Regions from separate parts of the Kribbella sp. NPDC055071 genome, predicted to be linked through region 1. Evidence: predicted binding sites of a transcription regulator. Region 1 holds the regulator's gene; each other region holds the start of a gene.
What was found. The regulator HrcA, encoded in region 1, represses chaperone genes, less so after heat shock. The targets are predictions, from matches to a motif close to TTGGCACTCGNNNNNNNCGAGTGCCAA.
Positions count from the first base shown of each region.

Region 2: a site for HrcA is predicted at 1,601-1,627, ahead of groES (co-chaperone GroES). Genes of this name have one in related genera too.
Region 3: a site for HrcA is predicted at 3,947-3,973, ahead of groL (chaperonin GroEL). Genes of this name have one in related genera too.

Region 1 is NZ_JBSGUS010000041.1:9,000-14,570, forward strand. Features, by position in the region: gene ACWF4Z_RS36790 (Gmad2 immunoglobulin-like domain-containing protein) at 1-1,122, shown strand, start outside; gene ACWF4Z_RS36795 (YciI family protein) at 1,129-1,497, opposite strand; gene ACWF4Z_RS36800 (16S rRNA (uracil(1498)-N(3))-methyltransferase) at 1,636-2,352, opposite strand; gene dnaJ (molecular chaperone DnaJ) at 2,509-3,651, opposite strand; gene hrcA (heat-inducible transcriptional repressor HrcA) at 3,686-4,708, opposite strand; gene ACWF4Z_RS36815 (Gfo/Idh/MocA family protein) at 4,772-5,571, opposite strand, start outside.
Region 2 is NZ_JBSGUS010000028.1:38,021-43,591, reverse strand. Features, by position in the region: gene groL (chaperonin GroEL) at 1-1,003, opposite strand, end outside; gene groES (co-chaperone GroES) at 1,175-1,471, opposite strand; gene ACWF4Z_RS33480 (peptidoglycan-binding domain-containing protein) at 1,763-2,362, shown strand; gene ACWF4Z_RS33475 (class I SAM-dependent methyltransferase) at 2,372-3,526, shown strand; gene ACWF4Z_RS33470 (dienelactone hydrolase family protein) at 5,464-5,571, opposite strand, start outside.
Region 3 is NZ_JBSGUS010000025.1:9,493-15,063, reverse strand. Features, by position in the region: gene ACWF4Z_RS32145 (ribonuclease domain-containing protein) at 1-354, shown strand, start outside; gene ACWF4Z_RS32140 (glycoside hydrolase family 6 protein) at 416-1,357, shown strand; gene groL (chaperonin GroEL) at 2,138-3,763, opposite strand; gene ACWF4Z_RS32130 (MmcQ/YjbR family DNA-binding protein) at 4,016-4,351, opposite strand; gene ACWF4Z_RS32125 (PspC domain-containing protein) at 4,493-4,828, shown strand; gene ACWF4Z_RS32120 (M48 family metalloprotease) at 4,924-5,571, shown strand, end outside.

The DNA of each region.
Region 1 (5,571 bases):
GACGAGCTGATGCGCCGCTCCCTGGCCGAGGAGGCGGACCGCGTTGAGCCGACCGACGCACTGCCGGAGATCCGCGCTCGCGCGCACGCCCAACGCCGACCCGCGGCTCGTCGGCCCTGGGTCCTCACCGCGGGCGTGGCCGCCCTCGGGACCGCCGCGGCGATCGGCGCGTTCACCGTCTTCACCGGCCAGCAGGACTCCGCGAACGACGGCGACACCGTCGCCGGAGCCGGTACGACGACCTCGGCCACCGGAGTCCCGTCGTCGAAGCTGCCACGAACGCCCGTCGTGACCCCGGGTCCGACCCTGGCCACACCGACGACTCAGGTGGCGACCAAGGCTCCGACCGACGCCGGCGTACCCGAGCAGTCGGTGAAGAGCGCCGTCGTACCGATCTATTGGCTGGGCGACCGCGCCGGCGGGACGAGCGGCATCGGCCCGAAGCCGAGCGCGCAGGCGAGGTCGACCACGCGCCTGTACCGCACGTGGTCCAAGGTCTCGGGTCGTCCGGCCGTCCAGGCGCTCCGGATCATGACGACCAAGTCGCCGTCCGACCCCGACTACTACACGGTCTGGCGCGGCGCCGAGGTCGGCTCGGTCCTGCAGAGCAAGGACATGGTGACGGTCGACTTCAAGCAGCTCCCGTCCACGAGGCTCGACGCCGACCTGGCGGATGTCGCCGCGCAGCAGCTCGTCTACACCGTCCAGGGCGCCCTGGGCAGCGGCTCGATGCCGATCCTGATCACCCAGCAAGGACGGATCGGCGCGAAGCTCTTCGGCCAGATCGACACCTCCGCCCCGCTGGGCCGGGCCCAGGCGGCCGACGTCCAGGCCCTCGTCTCGATCGACTCCCCCGAGAACGGTCAAGTGCTGGGTGATGGCCCGGTCACGGTCCAAGGCAGCGCCAACGCCTTCGAGGCCACCGTCAACTACCAGGCCACCAACCTCAAGACCCGCGCCGTCGTCAAGGGGTTCACGAACACCAAGCAGGGCCAGAAGTTCGCGCCGTACCTCTTCGAGCTCAAGCTCGACCCCGGCTCCTGGCAGATCGAGGCCTACCTGATCTCCGACGCCGACGGCACGATCTCCGACGCCGACTCGAAGATCATCGAGGTCAAGTAGGCCGCGTCAGGCCTTGGTGTCGAAGCCGACGGGGTTGGGGAACCGGTGCACTTCCTGCGGCCAGTCCAGCGCGACAGCGAGCCGGCCGGCCCAGTACCGCGCGGCGGCGTCATCGGCGACGTCGATCACGGCGAAGCCGCCCAGGTGTTCCTTGGACTCGACGTACGGCCCGTCGGTGAAGATCGGCTCGCCGTCGCGCGCCGTGACGCTGCAGACCACGGTCGAAGCGTCGAGCGCCCCGTTGCCGAAGACGAACAGGCCGGCGGCCTTCAGCTCGTCGATCACGGCGCGCGAGGCGACGCCTTTCGCGCCGATCTCCGCCTCGGTGTGGTCGGGCACCCACTCGTCGTTGAAGCTGATCAGATACTCCGCCACTGTCGTCTCCTGTCAGACCAGAACGAGGACCGGTTCACGGCTCTCGGCGCGGCGGCCACGGTGACCCCGCACCAACTCCACGAACGGGAACGCTGCGATACGACATCATCCCGGAGACCACTCAGTCCGCGCGGTCCACTAGCGCCAGCGGGAGTGGGTCAGGAGGGCGGCTGTGGCGGCGACTCCGGCGGTCGAGGTGCGGAGAACGGTGTCGCCCAGGCGCACCGGCTCGACGCCGAACGTGGTCAGCTCGGCGGGCGTGATCCCGCCTTCGGGACCGATCACGATCACCACGTCGCCACCAGCCGGTACGTCGAGACCGGCGAGCGGGACGGTGGCTTCCTCGTGCAGCACCACCGGCAGAGCCGCATCGCTCAGCAGTTTGGCGACCTCGGCCGTGGTGGCGATCGGCGTCACCTCGGCGAACCACGACCGCCGCGACTGCTTGCTCGCCTCGAACGCCCACGCCTGCCACTTGGTCAGCGTCTTCTCGACCCGCTCGGGGTTCGCGCGGAACTGACTCCGGTCCGCGTTCCACGGCACGATCACGTCCGCGCCGACCTCGGTCAGCATCTCGACCGCCAGCTCGGCCCGCTCACCCTTCGGCAACGCCTGGACGACGACCAACCGCGGCTCGGCCGCCGGCACACTCCCCCGCTCGTCGACGCCAACCGTCACCCCGGCCTTGGACGCGACCGTCACCGGTCCCTCGGCCCAAGCCCCGCGCCCGTCGGTCAACCGGATCCGCTCGCCCGGCCCGATCCGTCGTACGACAGAAGCATGCCGCCCCTCAGCGCCGCCGAGCACCAACTCGTCCCCGTCGAGCTCCGCACGAAAAAACACGGCGACACTCATCTACCGACCGCCTCCGAGCCATCCACCATCCGAGGGGCTGGCCCCTGAAATGGTGGGTTGCACCCTGCGCATCTCAGGGGACAACCCACCAATTGCGGGGTCGGCCCCTGAAATGTCGAGGGGTGGGGGAGACATCGCGCGGGGGCCGGATGGGATCTAGTGGGCGCCGAAGGCGTCGCGGAGGCGGCCGAAGACACTCTTGTGCGTGGCCTGGACGTGTCCCTGCGGGCGCTCCTCGCCACGCACCCCGGCCAACTGCCGGAGCAGGTCCGCCTGGGCGTCGTCAAGCTTGGTCGGGGTCTCGACGACAATCTCGATGATTAGGTCACCGCGACCCGCGTGCCGCAGCCGCGGGACACCACGGGCCGACAGCCGCTGCGCCGTCCCGGACTGCGTGCCCGGCAGAATCTCGAGCGGGGTCGTCTCACCTTCGAGCGTCGGCAGGTCGATCGTCGTACCGAGCGCGGCAGCCGTCATCGGCAGCGTGACCGTGCAGTGCAGGTCGTCGCCGTTGCGGGTGAAGATCTCGTGCGGTTCGACCTCGATCTCGACGTACAGATCACCGGCCGGGCCGCCGCCGGGGCCGACCTCGCCCTGGCCGGACAGCTGCACGCGGGTGCCGCTGTCGACGCCGCCGGGGATCTTGACGGTGACGGTACGACGGGACCGGACCCGGCCGTCGCCCGCACACTCGACGCACGGGCTCGGGATGATCGTGCCGAAACCGCGGCAGTTCGGGCACGGGCGCATCGTCCGCACCTCGCCGAGGAACGACCGCTGCGTGTGGGTGACCTCACCGCGTCCGTGGCAGATCTCGCAGGTGACCGGCTCGGAGCCGGCCGCCGCGCCGGAACCCGAACAGGTCGGGCACAGGACCGCGGTGTCGACCTTGAGCTCCCGGGTCGTCCCGAAGGCGGCCTCGGCCAGGTCGATCCGCAGCGGGATCAGGGCGTCCTGCCCACGCCGGGTCCGCGGCCGCGGCCCGCGGGTCGCCCCGCCGGTCTGGCCGAAGAAGGCGTCCATGATGTCGGTGAACGTGAAGGCCTGGCCGAACCCGGCACCACCTGCGGCGCCGGCACCGGACGCGAACGGGTCACCGCCGAGATCGTGCATCTGCCGCTTCTGCGGGTCGCTCAGCACCTGGAAGGCACGGCCGATCTCCTGGAACTTGTGGTGCGCGTCCTCGGAGTCGTTCACATCCGGGTGGTACTGGCGGGCCAGCTTGCGGTACGCCTTCTTGATCTCGTCCGGTGAAGCGTCACGGCTGACGCCCAGGACGGCGTAGTAATCGGTGCTCATACTCCAGACCAGGGGTTGGTGGGGGCGTCTCTCATTATGAGTCCGCCAGAATCTGGCTGACGTAGCGGGCGACGGCGCGGACGGCGCCCATCGTGCTCGGGTAGTCCATGTGGGTCGGGCCGACGATGCCGAGCGTGGCCAGCGCCTCCGACTTGGACCCGTACGTGGTCGCGACCACCGAGGTGGTGGCGAGCCCCTCGTACGGGTTTTCGTGGCCGATGCGGACCGTCAGGGTCTGCGGGTTGGTCGCCTCGCCGAGCAGCTTGAGCAGGATGACGTGCTCCTCGAGCGCCTCGAGCACCGGCTTCACGTTCCGCTCGAAGTCGTCGCCGTACCGGGTCAGGTTGGCCGCGCCGCCGACCGCGATCCGCTGCTCGCCGACCTCGTCGGTGAACGCCTCCAGCGACGTCGTCACGATCGCCGCGACGAGCTGCCGATCGGCCGGCGCGAACGTGTCCGCGACCTGGGCCAACGAGGTGGTCGCGTCGGTCAGGCGCTGACCGGCGAGCACTGTGTTGAGCCGGGAGCGCAGGTCGGCGATCAGGTGCTCGTCCACGTCCTGCTGCTGCTCGACGATCCGCTGCTCGACCCGGCCGGTGCTCGTGATCAGCACCAGCAGCAGCCGCCGTGGAGTCATCGTGACGACCTCGATGTGCCGCACGCTCGACCGGTTCAGCGACGGATACTGCACGATCGCGACCTGGCGGGTGATCTGGGCGAGCAGACGGACAGTGCGCCGTACGACGTCGTCCAGGTCGACCGCACCGGCCAGGAAGGAGGTGATCGCCTTCTTCTCGGCCGGTGTCAGGGTCTTGACCGTGCTGAGCTTGTCCACGAAGAGCCGGTAGCCGGCGTCGGTCGGGATCCGGCCGGCGCTGGTGTGCGGCTGGGTGATGTACCCCTCCTCCTCCAGCGCAGCCATGTCGTTACGCACGGTCGCCGGAGAGACACCGAGGTTGTGCCGATCGACGAGCGTCTTCGAGCCGACCGGCTCGTGGGTCGCTACGTAGTCCTCGACGATGGCGCGGAGAACATCCAGCTTGCGGTCGTCCAGCACCCGCACCACCCTCTCCGCTTCGGCACTCTGAGTATTTGGCACTCAAACATTCAGAGTGCCAGTCTAGGCGGTCTCGGGTGACGCTCCCAACGGAACGGCGGCGGGGCGCTCAACAGTGCTCGCAATATCCAAGGGCTGGTCCTGTACGGCGGAGTCCACGAAAGACTCCATCACGTCGAGCACGTGGAACGCGAGGGTGCCGTTGGCCCGGTGTGGTTCGCCGTTGCGCAGCGCCCGAGCCATGTCCGCCACTCCGACCCCGCGGCCGGCTCCGGCGTACCCACCGGCGACCGGAACCTCGGTCCAGTCACGGTTCGTGGCCGTGGCGATCTCGACCGTGCCGTCGAACCCGTTCGGGTCCGGGACCGACAGACTGCCCTCGGTTCCATGCACCTCGATCCGCGGCAGGCGTCCGGCCCACACGTCGAACGACATCAGCACAGTGCTCAGCGCACCGGACTCATGCTCGAGTACGCCGGTCACGTGCGTCGGCACCTCGACCGGGAAGGTCACACCGGCTCGCGGACCGGTGTGGATCTGACGCTCGGCCTTGGACTTGCCAGCTCGCGCCGTGACTCGCCGCACCGGTCCGAGCAGGGTCACCAGGCTGGTCATGTAGTACGGACCCATGTCGAGGACCGGACCGCCACCAGGCTGGTAGTAGAACTCCGGTGCGGGATGCCAGAGCTCGTGCCCGGGCGTCACCATGAACGCGGTCGCAGCGTGCGGTACGCCGATGTCACCACGGTCGATGACCGCCCGTGCGGTCTGGGTGCCGGTGCCGAGGACGGTGTCCGGCGCACAGCCGATCCGGAGGTCGTTGGCGGCCGCGTACTTCAGCAGTGGCTCGGCCGCAGCCCGGT
Region 2 (5,571 bases), on a different contig from region 1:
CGGCGCCCTCGACCACCGTGGTGTTGTCCTTGGAGACGACGATCCGGCGCGCCGAACCGAGCACCTCCAGCCCGACCTGGTCCAGCTTGAGCCCGACCTCGGGGGCGACGACCTGCGCGCCGGTCAGCGCGGCCAGGTCCTCCAGCATCGCCTTGCGACGGTCACCGAAGCCCGGCGCCTTGACGGCGACGGAGGTGAAGTTGCCGCGGATCTTGTTCACCACGAGGGTGGACAGGGCCTCGGCCTCGACGTCCTCGGCGATGATCAGCAGGGTCTTGCCGGACTGCACGACCTTCTCCAGCAGCGGCAGCAGGTCCGCGATCGCGGAGATCTTGCCCTGGTGGATCAGGATGTACGGGTCCTCCAGCACCGCTTCGCCGGCCTCGGCGTCGGTGATGAAGTACGGCGAGATGTAGCCCTTGTCGAACTGCATACCCTCGGTGAACTCGAGCTCGGTCCCGAAGGTGTTCGACTCCTCGACGGTGATCACACCGTCCTTGCCGACCTTGTCGAACGCGTCCGCGATCAGGGCGCCGATCTCGGCGTCCCGGGCGGAGATGGTGGCGACGTGGGCCATGTCGCCCTTGTCGTCCACCGGGCGGGCGGTCTCGACCAGCCGCGCGGACACGGCCTCGACGGCCGCCTCGATACCGCGCTTGAGGCCCATCGGGTTGACCCCGGCGGCGACGGCCCGCAGGCCCTCGTGCACCAGCGCCTGCGCCAGCACCGTCGCGGTGGTGGTGCCGTCACCGGCGATGTCGTTGGTCTTGGTCGCGACCTCCTTGGCCAGCTGTGCACCAAGGTTCTCGAACGGGTCGTCCAGCTCGACCTCACGCGCGACGGTCACACCGTCGTTGGTGATGGTCGGGGCGCCCCACTTCTTGTCCAGGACGACGTAGCGGCCCTTCGGGCCCAGCGTCACCTTCACCGTGTTCGCGAGCTTGTCGACGCCGCGCTCCAGCGCGCGCCGGGCGTTCTCGTCGAACTCGAGGATCTTCGGCATGAAAAAAACCAGTCCCTCTCTGAAAAATCTCTGTGTCGTGTGCAGTGAAACCGGGCCCCGCCGATCCAGACCAACTCCGCCCCGGCGCCAGAGGGCACCAGGGCGGTGTCAGTCAGGAACAGCGGGCAGGGCGTGGCACCGCAGCGCGTGCGGTGTCCGCGCCCCGGGTCGTCACTTGCTGACGACTGCGAGGATGTCGCGGGCGCCCAGGATCAGGTAGTCCTGGCCGTCGTACTTGACCTCGGTGCCGCCGTACTTGGAGTAGATGACCTTGTCGCCGACGGCAACGTCCAGCGGGACGCGGTTGCCGTTGTCGTCGATCCGGCCCGGGCCGACAGCGAGGATCTCGCCCTCCTGCGGCTTCTCCTTGGCGGTGTCCGGAATCACCAGGCCGGACTTCGTGGTCTGCTCGGCTTCGAGCGGCGCGACGAGGACGCGGTCCTCGAGCGGCTTGATCGTGACCGACACTTCTTGACCTCCACGGTCGATTGCTTGGCTGCATTCAGGGTGGTCGCGCTCCCCTGCCGTCGCGGGGATCAGAGGCCGGACCGCTGGCACCCTCGGGTAGAGAGTGCCAACACCGAATCTAGGCCGCGATTAGCACTCGGTCAACTCGAGTGCCAGACGCATCTCAGGGTGAGACATCAATTCGCCGGCCCACGGGTGATCGACCGGGCACGGATTGTCGCCAAGTACTGGCTTGACCGCCACGGGCGTGCGACCGTCGGGTCAGAACGGCGTACCGCTCGAGGAGCAGCCATGGCTCTCAGTTTTCCAGCTCTGCCCAAACTGTCCGGCCGCACGGTCGCGATCCTGGTTGCCGTCGGCGCGCTCGCGGTCGGAGCCGTCGCTGCTGCCGCTGCGAAGAACCAGCCCGCCGCTCAGCCACCACCTGGTCCCAGCGCAGGCAGTACTGCCACGAACACGACAGAGGACACCTCGCAGGGCGCCACCCTCGCCGAGGCCAAGGCCGCGGCAGAGCTCCCGCAGTGCCGGTCCGCGCGACTTGTGCCGGTCAACAAGACCTGGGGCATCCCGATGCCTTCGATCTACGCCAGCACCAGCACCGCCTGCAATCTCATGTACGGCGACGACCCGCACCGCGGCTCCAACCGGTATGGCGAGCCCGACACCGCCATCCAGGTCCTCCAGCGCAACCTGAACTACTGCTACGGCACCAAGCTCGCTGTCGACGGCATTTACGGCAGCAACACCCGCGCGGTGGTCAAGATGGTCCAGCGCAAGCACAAGCTCGTGGCCGACGGAATCTACGGCCCCAAGACCCGCTCCGCGATGAACTGGCGCCTGTACGCGTCAGCAACCCGTAGCTGGAGCAAGGGCTGCTCCAGTCCCCTCTAAAGTTGCGGGGTGACAGTCACCGCGTTGCTAGACGGGCCTGGCGCTGAGGTGCTCGCCGCGGCCTGCGCGGACTTCCAGCCTGGCTTGGAGTTACAGCTCGTCGAGAAGCTGCGGCGGCGGTACGACGCCACGCTCGTGAGTGCCGCGGTCACACAGGCCTCACTGCGGCACCGAGGGGTCGCAAAGTTCGGTGTGGACGCTGAGCGGATGTTCTTCACGCCGGACGGCCTTGAGCAGGCCACCCGGACCACAGTGGGTTCACACCGAGCCGCCCGGATCGCAGGGACCCTGCCTGGCGCCAGCGTGGTCGATCTGGGCTGTGGAATCGGAGGTGACCTGATCAGCGCCGCCCGGGCCGGACTGCGGGTCACTGGGGTCGAGCGTGACCCGGAGACCGCCGCCACGGCCCGGGCGAACCTCGCCGCGTTGGGCCTGGCGGGTGAGGTTGTTGTCGGAGACGCTGAGGCCGCCGACATCACGCCGTACGACGTGGTGTTTGCGGACCCGGCTCGGCGGGCGGACGGCCGGCGGGTCTTCGACCACAACGCTTACTCACCGCCATGGTCCTTTGTTACTGAGCTTCTGCAGCGGACCGCGTGTGTGAAGGTCGCACCGGGGATCCCGCATGACGCCGTACCCGATGGGGTTGAGGCTGAGTGGATCAGTGACGCCGGTGAGGTGAAGGAGGCGGCGTTGTGGTCGGGAGCGTTGTACGCGGGTGTTGCTCGGCGCGCGACGCTGCTGCCTGGCGGGGCGAGTGTGACTGAGGCACCGGAAGCGGAGAGCGGTCCGGTCGGCAAGTACATCTATGAGCCTGATGGAGCCGTCGTACGGGCCGGACTGGTGACTGCGGTGGCCGCTGCGGTGGATGGGTGGTTGCTGGATCCACGGATCGCCTACGTGACCGCTGCGGGACTCACGCCGACGCCGCTGGCTTCGGCGTACGAGGTGGTGGAGGAGCTGCCGTACAAGGAGAAGGCGCTGCGATCCTGGGTGCGTACGCATGGGATCGGGACGCTGGAGATCAAGAAGCGCGGGGTGGATCTTGATCCGGCGCAGTTGCGGAAGAAGCTTGCACCCAAGGGTTCTGCGAGCGCGACGTTGATCATCACGCGGGTCGGGCGGGACGCGGTGGCGTTTTCCTGCCAACGAGTTGCATCCTGAGCGCATTCGAACATATGCTCGATCTCGCGAGCGGGTCCCCGGGGACTTGCCGGTGGGCGAGGTGCTGCGCCTGCTGCCGCACTCCCCGGGGACCCGCCACTAACCTCACGCGAACCGCCTCCGCGGTTCCGGCCCGCGGATGGCACCGCGTTGACCGGACACCGCTCCGCGGCAGGTCGCGCCGGGTTAACCGGACACCGCTTCCGGCGGCTGACGTGTTGCCGCCTCCGGCGGGGGCGCGGATCGTGGATCCGCCGCTCACCTGGTATGCGCAGAACGACTGTGATGCGGCCGGGCCTCGCGGAGCAACTGTGGTGCCACGAGTGCAACGGACACCGCTACGCGGCGGCTGACTGTTGCCGCCTCCGGCGCAGGCGCAGATCGCCGATCCGCCGCTCACCTGGTGTGCGCAGAACCATTGCGCTGCGGCCCCGGCCTTGCGGAGGAACTGTGGTGTCGCGGTCTCCGGGCTGCGTGATCCTGCCAGTCGGCGCGGCGTGCCTCAAGGGCGCCTCCGGCGTCGCTGCGCGATCTTCGACCCTTGACCCACACCACCCCGACCAGGAAAGACCGCAGCTATCCCGGAGCCGCTCACCCGAGTGGTCGCGTGCTGGGTGTGATCACGGTCCTGGACTGTGGTGAGGCTGACGGGCTGGTCTGGATGGGGGCACCGGTGTGTTCACGGTGACGGATCGTGGTGAGGCCGACGGCCGGAGCTGGGTGCGCCGATGTGTTCACAGAGGTGGGCTGTGGTGACGGGCCGGTCTGGATGAAGCCGCGGCGTGATCACGGTGACGGAACGTAGTGGGTAGCTGTTCGGGGTGCCGCCGGGCAGACCTCACAGCGCCGGCCGACGACGTGACGGGGCTGCCCCGACCAGCCGGTCTCCAACTCACGGGTTATCCCATGAGCTTGTCCCTTCCCCCACCAAGATCTCACCCGAGAACCGACAAACTCACCGGATAACCCACGAGTTGGCAGCCCAGACGCGGGGTAGATCCCGGGATGTGGTCGAGTCTGTCCGGGTGACGGGATTCCCCTGACAGGGAAGAGGGCCGGGAGGATCTTCTACCCGGAACGGGAAGAGATCCACCCCAGTCCGCGAGTCGCCGGCTGCTGGACCGGCGGGTGGATGAATCTGCCCGGATCGCGAGACCCCGAGCCCGAGACAGCCCCTCGCAACTGACACGCGCACACCAGCAGACCGGGACCGGCCGGTCCACCGGACTCCGCAACGCACCACCACCGGACCACACCAGCCCGCCACCACACCGACCAACCGGATCCACACCACCCGGCTCACAACTCCCCGCGGGATCCGCGTAGCTGCGTCCTTCCCTGGTCGCGGCGGTGTGGGTCAAGGGTCGAAGATCGCGCAGCGACGCCGAAGGCGCCCTTGACGCATACCGCCGTGACTAGCACGATCACGCAGCGGAGACCGCGGACCACAGTCCCTCTGCAGGGCCAGACCTAACCACAGTCCAGCTCTTGCAGCCCCACTACATGTCCCGCACCAACCACCACCGCGATGACTCCAGTCCGCGCACCCGCCGAAGGCGGCAACAAGTCAGCCGCCGCGCAGCGGTGACCGCAGCACGCCCGACATCACATCCCGTCGCGCACAACGGATGAGCGCGTGTCAGCAGTTCGCGCGGCCCGCCGGAGGCGGCGACAGGTCAGCCGCCGCGAAGCGGTGTCCGGTCGCACCTACGACAGCATCCCTTTCGCGGCCTACCGCGGCGGGCCGCCTGCGGCATTTGGTGGTGGGGCGAAGTCGCGGTGGGTGGGCGTGGTTGAGTTGGGTGACGTCGATCAGGTGTCATGCGGGTGCAGTCGGGTGTTCATGTGGGGTGTGCAGAGTGGGAAGCTGAACCGGTTCGCCGCTGACCGCTTCGCCTGGGGACCTGGCGGCAAAGTAGCCCCAGGCCTTTGCCGCGTTACCGCGCCCCGGTCTGGAAGCGCTCGATCACAGGGAACCGCAACCGAGCCAGCGCGATGGATCCGATGGCGGCCGGCAACGAAGCCCTCCGCGCCGACCATGGAAG
Region 3 (5,571 bases), on a different contig from region 1:
TACGCCGTACCCACTAGCGCTCCTGCTGTCTCCGCAGCACCCAGTGCCTTGCCGGCTGCCTTGCCGACGTGTGCGTTGAGCACGTTGCCGTCGCAGGCTCGGACCACGCTGAATCTCATCCACTCCGGCGGGCCGTTCCCGTACAGCCAGGACGGAGTCGTGTTCCAGAACCGGGAAGGCCTGTTGCCGGCGCAGTCCAGCAGCTACTACCACGAGTACACCGTGAAGACCCCGGGCTCATCCGACCGTGGTGCCCGCCGGCTGATCGGCGGCGGCGCCAAAACCAACCCGGCGCACGTCTACTACACCGGCAACCACTACGCGTCGTTCTGCGAGGTCGACGCGAACCACTGACCGGCACACGGTAACGTCGTCGACACGTTGAGTGACTACTCTTGATCGAAGGGCCTTCACGATGTCGGCGCTGCGTGTCGCAGGTGCTCTGCTCGCTCTCGGACTGATCGGCGGCCAGCCCTCACCGTGGCTGGCCGTCGCAACCGGGGATCCGTTGACACTGACCAGCGGCTTCTACGTCGATCCCGGTTCGAGCGCGGCGGCCTACGTACGGCGGCACCCCGAGGACACCGTCTTGGCGACCAAGATCGCTGATCAGGCGTCGGCGCGGTGGTTCGGCGCCTGGAGTGGAGACGTGAAGGCCGCGGTTGCGTCGTACACGACGGCTGCGGACAAGGCAGACAAGCTGCCGGTGCTGGTGACGGACAATCTGCCGGGACGCCAGTGCGGGACCGGAGGCGGGGCCGCGACGGCTGCGGCGTACCGGACCTGGATCGCGGCGGTGTCGGCCGGGATCGGAGCGCGGCCGGCGGTGGTGGTAATCGAGCCGGATGCGTTGGCGCGGCTCGAGTGTTTTCCGGACGCGGAGTGGGCGGGGCGGATCGCACTGCTCAAGTACGCGGTGGGGCTCTTTGCCGTGAAGAACCCGAATACGTGGGCCTATCTGGACGCCGGGAACGTGTCGTCGGGTGACTCGGCCGAGCTGGCGCGGCGCTTGCGGCTCGCGGATGTCGGCAAGATCCGGGGGTTCGCGGTCAATACCGCGAACTACTACACGACGTCGGAGTCGACGGCCCGGGCCGGCGAGATCCTGACCGCGCTCGGCGGCGGACTCCACTACGTGATCGACACCAGCCGCAACGGCAACGGCTCGAACGGCAGCTCCTGCAACCCACCCGGCCGAAAACTAGGCACCCCACCCGCCCGAGCCACCACCCCCCTCGACCTGACCCTCTGGCTAAAACCCCCCGGCGAATCCGACGGCCCCTGCGGCCAAACCCCCACCCTCCCCTTCGCCACCTTCTCCCCCACCCTCGCCCACGCCCTGATAACCGGCACCTAAAAGAAAGAGGGTTATTCAGAACCCTCAAGGAAAAATAGAAAAGAACAAAAGCAGGGAAAGACAGGGGCAGAAAAAATAACAGGGAACTGGGTCCCTGGCTGAGGTCGGCGGCGGGAAGGAGCTTTGGGAGGATATCGCGCCTGACCAGGGGAGAGATCCTCCCGAAGCTGACTGTTCCGGGCCGACGGATCAGCAGGCTCGTGGCGGGTGTGCACAGGTCATTTCTTGTTCACACCGACTATAAGAACAGGTAAATGAGAGACAGAGTGGCTAGGGTCGGCGTCATGGTGGCGAGCAGTGGCGGGTGAACCGACGATCGGCGAGATCGCGCACCGGACTGTGTTCCGCTTGCTGATGACGCCCTCGGCTCATTAGGCAAGCATTCAAAGCAGCTGCACCCGACCGCCAGGCCATCACAATCGTCGTCCAGCAGGCGATTCACGGCTGACATCCACCGGAACCGTGGATTGTGATGGCCTGGAGCCCGCTCACTCACCGACTGGTCCTCGGCAGCACCGATCCCTCGCATGCGGGGAGTCGCTGCACTCACCCGCCGGCCACCGACCGGCCGCACCTCCGCACCGAGCCCGCCAGGCACCCAGCCATTCTATTTCTCTGTCTCTGTTCTTTCTTTCCTTGTTTTCTTCTCTGGGGTTATGAATAACCCTCTTCTGAATAACCTCTCTCTTCTTTTCTTGCTTCTCCAACAAAGCAAGATGGTCCCGGGCTAAGCGCCCGGGACCATCTTTTACTGCTTTTGTGTTGTCGGACTTCAGGGGATCAGAAGTCCATGCCGCCCATGTCGGGGGCGCCGCCCGGAGCGGCTGCTGCCTTCTCCGGCTTGTCGGCGATGACGGCCTCGGTGGTGAGGAACAGGGCCGCGATGGACGCCGCGTTCTGCAGCGCCGAGCGCGTCACCTTGGCCGGGTCGATGATGCCGGTGGCGATCAGGTCGACGTACTCACCGGTCGCGGCGTTGAGGCCCCAGCCCGGCTCGAGGTTGCGAACCTTCTCCACCACGACGCCACCCTCGAGGCCGGCGTTCACGGCGATCTGCTTCAGCGGGGCCTCGACGGCCTGGCGCACGATCTGCGCACCGGTCGCCTCGTCACCCTCGAGCTCCAGCTTCTCGAACGCCGCGACGGACGCCTGCAGAAGAGCGACGCCACCACCGGCGACGATGCCCTCCTCGACGGCCGCCTTCGCGTTGCGAACGGCGTCCTCGATGCGGTGCTTGCGCTCCTTCAGCTCGACCTCGGTGGCCGCGCCGACCTTGATCACCGCAACGCCACCGGCCAGCTTGGCCAGCCGCTCCTGCAGCTTCTCGCGGTCGTAGTCGGAGTCGGACTTCTCGATCTCGGCGCGGATCTGGTTGACCCGGCCGGAGATCTGGTCCGCGTCGCCCTCGCCCTCGACGATGGTCGTCTCGTCCTTGGTGACGACGATCTTGCGGGCCTGGCCGAGCAGCTCCAGGTCGACGGTGTCGAGCTTGAGGCCGACCTCCTCGGAGATCACCTCGCCGCCGGTCAGCACCGCGATGTCGACCAGCATGGCCTTGCGGCGGTCACCGAAGCCCGGCGCCTTGACGGCGACGGCCTTGAAGGTGCCCTTGATCTTGTTGACGACCAGGGTCGCCAGCGCCTCGCCCTCGATGTCCTCGGCGATGATGGCCAGCGGCTTGCCGGTCTGCATGACCTTCTCCAGCACCGGGACCAGGTCCTTGATGCTCGAGATCTTGCTGTTCACGATGAGGATGTAGGGGTCGTCGAGGACCGCTTCCATCCGCTCCGTGTCGGTCACGAAGTACGGCGAGATGTAACCCTTGTCGAAGCGCATACCCTCGGTGAGCTCGAGCTCGAGGCCGAAGGTGTTGCTCTCCTCGACGGTGATGACGCCTTCCTTGCCGACCTTGTCCATCGCCTCGGCGATGATCTGGCCGACCTGGTTGTCCGCCGCCGAGATGGACGCGGTCGACGCGATCTGCTCGCGGGTCTCGACGTCCTTGGCCAGCTTGAGCAGCTGCTCGCTGACCGCCTCGGTCGCCTTCTCGATGCCCTTCTTCAGGCCCATCGGGTTGGCGCCGGCCGCGACGTTGCGCAGACCCTCGCGGACGAGAGCCTGGGCCAGCACGGTGGCGGTGGTGGTGCCGTCACCCGCGACGTCGTCGGTCTTCTTGGCAACTTCCTTGACGAGCTCGGCCCCGATCTTCTCGTACGGGTCCTCGAGCTCGATCTCCTTGGCGATGGAGACGCCGTCGTTGGTGATCGTGGGTGCGCCCCACTTCTTCTCCAGCACGACGTTGCGGCCCTTCGGGCCGAGCGTCACCTTCACGGCGTCAGCGAGGGTGTTCATACCCCGCTCGAGGCCGCGGCGCGCCTCTTCATTGAAAGCAATCAGCTTGGGCATTCTCCGCGAGTCCTCCCGCGTCGAGTCATTGTGGTTCAGCCGGCCGGATGCCCGCGACGGACGGAGCCGGTCCCATGACGGTCACGTCCCGTCACGACTCCGGCACCTCATCGAGGCCGTCTTGTTCTGTCACACCGTCCGGGCAGGAGTTATCACTCTCACCCATTGAGTGCTAACCAAGTATTAGCACTCGCCCCAAGTGAGTGCAAGCCAGCCCCCAGCGGCGCACGCTGGGCTAAGCCAGCAGCTGAACTAGACCTCCAGCTGGGCGATCAGGTACTTGGGAGCGGTCAGCCGCCACGCCTCGGTGATCAGCTCGGTGAGCTCCTCGCCGTCAGCGGCAGCGATGTCCACCTCGAGCCACGCAAACCGGCCGCCCGCCCAGGACGGCGCGTAGACGTCCGGATCCTCGGCCACGAGCGCCTCCTGCTCCTCCCGCAACGCCTTGAGATGGAGACTGGACCCGTCCTCCGACATGTACAGGAAGCTCTTGTTCCGTACCTTGAAGACCGGTTGCCCCGCCCAGCCCTCGTGCTCCTCGACCCCAGGCAGCCCCGCCAGCACCTTCTTCAGTACGTCGACGTCCATGCCAGCACGCTAACCACCGCCACCGACAGTTCGGTACGAAAGTCGTCAGGGGTGCCGGATCAGGGTCCCAGGGGTCGGATCAGGGGTCGGTCGGTACCGATCCTGATGTGGTGGAGGGGCTCCGGACGGGAGAGTTGAGCCATGACGAACTCCAACGCACCGTTCTCGAACCTCTCCGGCAAGGTCCTCCGTCGTTCCCGCTCGCAGCGGATGCTGTCCGGTGTCTCCGGCGGTATCGCGGAGTACTTCAATATCGACGTCACCCTGGTTCGCCTGGGCATCGTCGGCCTCACCCTGATCACCGGCGGCACCGCACTGCTCGGCTACGCGGTCGCCTGGATCGTGATCCCCGAGGCCGACGGCAAGGCCGTCTGGCAGAACGTCCAGCAGTCGGTCAACGACCAGCGCACCACCCCCGAGGCCGACATCGCCTCCCGAATCTACGACGACACCAACAACAAGCCCCCGGCGGCGTGATCCCCCCGCGCCTCCCCCAGGGCGCACTCAGCCGGGACTGGCGGCAGGGTGACAGCAGTCTGTTCACCCTGCCGCCGCACTGACACACTTTGCCGGTGCAAGAAGCCGATGAGCTCACCCGGTGCCCCGACTGCGGACACCAAATCCGCATCGACCGGCGGTACGTCACCTGGTGCGACAAGTGCGAGTGGAACCTCGATCCGACGCACACACCGAACCAGACGCCGCCCTGGCGACTGAAACTCGAACACCGGCTGGCAGAGTCCTTGTACGGCGAACTGCTGGAGGGCAACGTCCACCGCGCCGGCTGGAAGGCTGCCCGGATCGCAGCGCATCTGCTCTCCGTGCTCATCCTTTTGCTGCCTCTGGTCGCACTCGTGACCGGCGTCTACCTGCTGATCTTCTTGCGCCCACTGTGGTTCAGCATCCCGCTGGTAGTGCTCGCACTCGCAGTGGCCTTCCTCCTCCGGCCACGTCTGCTCTCGCTCCCCAGCCGCTCTGAGCTGGTACCTCGTGCCAACGCCCCCGCGCTGTACGCCGTCCTCGACCAGCTCGCCGACGCCGTAGGTACCCGTCGAGTCACCGTGGCCGTCGATACACACGCAAACCTCTGGTACGGGCAGATCGGATGGCGCTTCCGGCCAGTAGTCGGTATCGGCCTGCCGCTCTGGGTAGGGCTCCAGCCCCAGGAGCGCGTGGCGATCCTCGCGCACGAACTGGGCCACGGCCGTCACGGCGATCTG